Regions from separate parts of the Solibacillus sp. GQ1 genome, predicted to be linked through region 1. Evidence: predicted binding sites of a transcription regulator. Region 1 holds the regulator's gene; the other holds the start of a gene.
What was found. Region 1 encodes LexA, which represses DNA repair genes until DNA is damaged. Its sites were predicted from a motif close to CGAACATATGTTCG; they were not measured.
Positions count from the first base shown of each region.

Region 2: a site for LexA is predicted at 1,614-1,627, ahead of AC6CH1_RS01250 (DNA endonuclease). Genes of this name have one in related genera too.

Region 1 covers NZ_JCAXEX010000001.1:2,029,886-2,033,104, forward strand. The annotation lists gene AC6CH1_RS10415 (YneB family resolvase-like protein) at 54-710, opposite strand; gene yneA (cell division suppressor protein YneA) at 697-1,044, opposite strand; gene lexA (transcriptional repressor LexA) at 1,205-1,828, shown strand; gene AC6CH1_RS10430 (gamma-glutamyl-gamma-aminobutyrate hydrolase family protein) at 1,912-2,607, opposite strand; gene AC6CH1_RS10435 (5' nucleotidase, NT5C type) at 2,723-3,219, opposite strand, start outside.
Region 2 covers NZ_JCAXEX010000001.1:278,417-281,635, forward strand. The annotation lists gene AC6CH1_RS01245 (flagellin N-terminal helical domain-containing protein) at 1-287, shown strand, start outside; gene AC6CH1_RS01250 (DNA endonuclease) at 727-1,584, opposite strand; gene AC6CH1_RS01255 (flagellin N-terminal helical domain-containing protein) at 1,908-3,219, shown strand, end outside.

The DNA of each region.
Region 1 (3,219 bases):
CTTTCTTCCTACCTACTACAAAGGTATAAAAAAAACGACTTGAAAACAAGTGTTTACTCTTCAAGTCGCTCCATATATTCAATATATCTTCTATGTACGGTCGCTTTACTGATAGAAATGCCCAAGCCAGACAAAGTCGTAGCAATTTCTGCAAAGGTTAAGCCTTTCTGACGCAGTTGAACAATTTCTTCGACAGGCACTTCTTTTCGTTCACGCCCTTCAATATTACCGCGGTTTTTCAAATTATTTTGCGGCTGGTAGCCATTTTCTACAGCGCGGCGCATTCCCCGGCGGATTTTTGCATTATGCATACGACGCTGATACTCTTCGACAATCGCTAAAATTTCGAGCAGCATTGTATCCATTTCGTTTAATACGACAGGACCTGCATCATTCAATGTATATACTGTCGCTTCATATTTTTGCAGGAGGTGCAGCACTGCCATACGGGCATTCCCTCGCCCTAAACGGGTTTCATCCTGTACAAATAATGCTTTAATACCGTACTCTTTCATGTAGTCAAGCATGTCGAGTAATCCGTCTCGATCGACATCATATCCACTATGCTGGTCCATGAAAATCTCCACATCTTTATAGCCGAATGATTTTGCGTATTTTGTCAGCTCCTCCTGCTGACGCACTAGCGATGTTTCTTGTGTATTTTTATCCGTACTGACACGGCAATAGATCACTGCTTTAGTTTTTATCATTGTTCCCTCTCGCTACTTTAATCAATTGCATATCGGAGGATTCATTCAGCTGAGCTATGTATTGTGAATCTTTTTCTACAGGCACAACCAATACTTGTCCTAAAACAACTTTTTCATCCAGCATTCCGTTTTCCTTTTTTACTTCATTGATCCAATCATGCTTAGCCATTTTACCACGATATTGTTCTGCCAACGACCATAAAGTATCGCCATGCTCTATGCTTACGTGTTCGTATAATTCAATTTTATCATCCTGCATCATGAATAAAGCAATCATAAGTACAGAGAATAGTAGAAACATTGATGTGAAGCCATTTAATTTAACTCTTTTCATTTGAAAAACCCTCTTTCGAATGTACGTTCGGAATGTTTGTTCTCATAATAATACGAACGTATGTTTTTGTCAACCGTTTTTTCGAACTTATGTTTGCATTCATGTTCGCATACTGCTATACTTACTTTAAGAAAAATAGCATGATAAAGAGGTGAGTTAGTTGACACAAAAAATTTCAAAGCGGCAGCAAGCTATTCTAACTTTTATAAAAGAGGAAGTTCGTGCTAAAGGCTATCCGCCATCAGTTCGCGAAATTGGAGAAGCAGTAGGTTTAGCTTCCAGTTCAACTGTCCACGGGCATTTAGCTCGTTTAGAAAGTAAAGGGCTTATCCGCCGTGATCCTACAAAGCCGCGTGCCATTGAAATATTGGATCAGGAAGAGATGAATATCGCAAAACAAGGTGTTATTCATGTTCCGCTGATCGGTAAAGTTACAGCTGGTCTGCCTATTTCTGCAATCGAGGATATCCAGGAATATTTCCCGTTGCCGGATGCTTACGGCTCACCGGAAGAGGAATTATTTATGCTTGAGATTATGGGAGAATCCATGATTGAAGCCGGGATTTTAAATGGGGATTATGTGATCGTTAAAAAAACGTCTACTGCGAACAATGGAGAGATTGTCGTAGCAATGACGGAAGACGATGAAGCAACTGTTAAGCGCTTTTACAAAGAAAAAACTCATTTCCGTTTACAGCCTGAAAATAGCTCAATGGAACCAATCATTGTCAACCAAGTTTCTATTTTAGGTAAAGTGGTCGGCCTCTATCGAAATATCCATTAATCATCAACTTGCCATTCTAATAGAATCGGCAAGTTTTTTATTTACAAAATAAAAAGCTCAGCCGCGAACGACTAAGCCTTTCGTTATTTATTGCATGCTTCTACAAAACTATTAAATAAGCGCTGTGCATAAACATCACCGTTCGGAGCCAATTCTTCCGGATGCCATTGCACCGCGACACAATATGGATGCGATTCATGTTCAATCCCTTCAATGATGCCGTCCTTAGCAAGTGCCGAAACAACGAGCCCTTTCCCTAGCTTTCCAACCGATTGATGATGAAATGTATTTACACGGAATGAGTCTTCTTTAAAAATCTCTTTAAATTTAGGTGTCTTTACTTCAACGGTATGTGCCAGTTCCCCTCGCTTTGAAGGCTGTTTATGTAAAATTGTGTTCACTACTTGTGAGGGTATATCCTGAATTATCTTCCCCCCGAATGCGACATTCATAATCTGTTGTCCGCGGCAAATACCGAGAACCGGCATTTGTCTTTTATAGGCTTCATTCATCAATAAAAGATCGCTGTCATCACGTTTCCGTACAACACTTCCGATATGACGGTGCGGTTCTTCATTAAACAACAATGGATCTATATCCGCTCCACCAATTAATACGAGGCCATCAATTAGATCTAATAACTCATTTACGTTTTCTTCTGTAGCATTCGGTATACAAATCGGTATACCTCCCGCTTGTTCAATTGAAATTAAATACGTGTTATTAATATCCAACTTCTTGTCAAAATCATACATTGTTAATCCAATAATCGGTTTCATTCTTTTTATCCCCTTATAATTTATAGATAATTCCAATAATTTAAATTATACTATTGCGTTATACGAAATGACTACAAAAATAAAAAAGGATTGCAGAATCGCAACCCTTTACTTATTAAACACTTTCCATTTGTTTTATAAAATACTGTTTAATTTCTTTCCAGTTATGAACACGCATGAAACCTTCTTCTGATCGATTGTACGGCATCGAATACAATATACCTGTCCCTTTGAATGCTGCGAGTTGGCGTGGGCTGTCATCAATTAAATAATCGGTATGTATTACCGCTTTATTTCCGCAAAACACAATGTTCTGTGTTTTAATAAAGGGTAAATGCTCCATTAACCAGTCGTATTTCGCTGTAAATGAACCCGGTACATCCATTGCAGCTGTCGCAATAAAAATTTCATAATGTTCCTGCAACTCTTGAATGACTTTAATCGCATCTTCATCCAGTACTTTTAAATCTCTGAAATAGTCAGGCTCATTTAATATTGCAAATAATTTCTTCGCATCTTCTCGAGGCAAATCGCGCTGTGTCGTCAGAAGAAACTCTTCATCTGTAAAATTTGTTCCGAAATTTTCGTTATATGTCACACGTAATTTCGAAT
Region 2 (3,219 bases), 1.8 Mb from region 1:
CTCAAAGTCAATCTGAGACAGCAATCAAGGTAATTGATGAGGCAATTCAATCAGTTTCCAAAGAGCGTTCAAAACTTGGTGCTACTCAAAACCGCTTAGATCACACAATTAATAACTTGAACACTTCTTCTGAAAACTTAACAGCTGCTGAGTCTCGTGTACGTGACGTAGACATGGCGAAAGAGATGATGGAACAAACTAAGAATTCAATTCTTTCTCAAGCAGCACAAGCAATGTTGGCTCAATCGAATCAAATGCCTCAAGGAGTTTTACAACTACTGAGATAATGATAAGAAGGGCGTCTTACTTGGTAACGGGTAAGAGCATCACTGGGTGAATTGCTGGAACTTCCTAAAGCTTAATCAACTACAACGTAACTGGAAACGGTCGGCGTGAATGTCTGAAAATGATTGAGATATGACAATGGATAATCAGCAGCCAAGCTCCTGTAAGGAAACTTTGGAGAAGGTTCAACGACTAGGATATACAGTCTAAGGCATAGCTATGACAATGAAATCCGTAGGGCAGCAAAGGCTGTTCGAAGTGCCCAGCCCCTAAAGATTTAGGGTGAAGATATAGTCTATTCTGTACGTGAAAGCTGCAGTCGCAAAGCAAGCGAACCAACAACCACAAGGCGTATTACAATTATTACGTTAATTTTCATAATAAAGAAGACTCTAGCCATGCTAGGGTCTTTTTTTAATAGACAAAAGAAAAAATGAAGACTTATAGTAAGTTATTTTTTCGGAGTTCTTTGATTTTATAAACGACTGACCAATACGAGCGACCTAAGGCATAAGCGATCGATTGCTGTGTTTTTTTTTCATGGACCAAAGAAATAATCTTAGCGATTTCATCGTCACTATAATTTCTGAATCGTTCGTGGCTTGATGTGCGTACTTCATAATGGGGGTATATCTTAGTGAGCAATTCTGTTTCTTGCTGTAAACGCCACACCCAATCGAGTTTATATTCCATGCCATTACAAGATTTCACATATGGTTTTATTAGTTTAAAAAAATGAAAAGTCTTTTCAACAGATGTAAAACGCAAAATAGAACCATGACCGTCTTTCCGTTTATTAATTGAGAAGTCGAGATGAAATCGTTGAGTAATATGTTGTTGCAATTGTTCAAGCTGTTCTTTTGGATAGTTTTGTAGATACAGAAAAATATGAGGTGTTAAATAAATAAGTTTCTTATTATGATTAATCCGTTTGGAAATTGATAAAGACCCATCATCCAAGTAAAGAACAGCCAAAAATAAGGGATGCGTACAATAAGTTAACAATTCGGTAGGAATTTTTTTTGAGCCCGTTGCGTCATAAAAATATGGATATAATTTTGTAAACATAGGAAGAGATGCAGACCGTAAAGTTTGACTTTTAGGAGTGATATAAAGGATTTCAGGTAACAAAGATTGCTTCCAATATCTATAAGATTCCTGCGACTTACCATAGTGTTCCCTATAGCTATTATTTTTCCGTCTAGTGCCCGGGTAACATTTTGTAATTTTCCCATCAGCTATGATACTAGCAATTAAAACATTGCGTTGGATATCAGTAAGCGTTTCAAGCAATTTCATAAATAACACCTCACTAAAAATTGCGAATAGGAACATATATTCTATTATATGATATTATAAAAGGGTAATCTATTAATCTATAAGCTAATTATTCCCTAATCAATCTATTTCTAAAAACTTAATATTTTTACACTTTGAAGTGAAGAGAGCTTCTTTTGTACTGCCTCATAAAGAAAATGAAGTAACTATTTTCTAGCATTAATTCAACAATTAAACCAATTAATTCCCTTTTATAGGGCCTTTATACTTGGTTTTGTGATATACTGATCGTGTGCTTCATAATTTTTTCAAATTGTTAATTAATTGACTAGAGGTGTACATCATTGCGTATTAATCACAATATAGCTGCTATAAACACATATAATAATAGTCTAAAGGTCAATAACGGATTACAAAAGTCTATGGAAAAGATATCATCGGGGAATAGAATTAATCAAGCAGCTGATGATGCAGCCGGTTTGGGAATATCAGAAAAGATGAGAGGACTCATTCGCGGTTTAGATATGGCAGAAAAGAATATTCAAGATGGTATCTCGCTAATTCAAACTGCTGAGTCGGGTCTTGGGCAAATTATCAATCCTAATCTTCAACGTATGCGTGAATTAGCTGTACAAGCTTCAAATGGTACTTATACTTCCGAAGAACGACAAGCAATGCAAAAGGAACTGGAACAAATTAAGCAAGGAATTGATGACATTGCCAATGATACAGAGTTTAATACCCAAAAAGTTTTAAGACCGCCTGTTGAGATGACACTCCCGAGCCAAGGTTCTGGAACGGCAGATATTGTTTTTATTATTGATAATACAGGAAGCATGGCTCCCATTCAGCAAACTGTGGCAAATAATATTAATGATTTTGTTGCAACTGTGGCAGGTAAAGGTGTTTCGGATTTCCGTGTAGGTATAGTAGAATATCGGGATTATATTATAGCGGAGAGCGACTTTTCAGGGAGCAAGTGGACAAGTGACTTACAAGCAATAAGTGATGAAATAAATAGAATAGCCACTACCAATGATGGTGGCATCGAACATACGATGGGTGCTATAAGTAAAGTAGCAGATTCCTATGATTTTAGAGAGAATAAGGCTGGTTTACAAAATAAGCATATTATTTTCGTTACAAATGAAAGCGGAAACGATAATGCTTTAAAAGATTCTACAATGCAGAAGTTGAATATAAAGGGAATTCAAGTACATGGAATTCATGATTCGGATTTTACTGATTTACTGGAGCTGTCTTCAAAAACAGGTGGAAAATCTATTGATCTACGTAATGCAAATTGGGGTAATGAACTGAGTACAGTCATTGGTGAATCAATCGGTGGAGCTGCTGGAACGATTATAGAGGAAGAAAAAATGGCAACACTGTCTTTACAAGTAGGTGCTGTAGAAGGGCAGACGATGAAGATTGAATTGTTTGACGCAAGAACACATAAATTAGGTATTGATGATCTTCAATTAGACCCGTACACAGAGGCACAGAAAGCTATTATTAAAATAGATGAAGCAATTCAATTAGCCTCATCACATAGAAGTAAATTCGGTGCTTATCAAAATGCATTGCAACATATCGAAAAAAATGTGTCCAATTATAAAATAAATTTAACGAATGCGGAATCACAAATTCGAGATG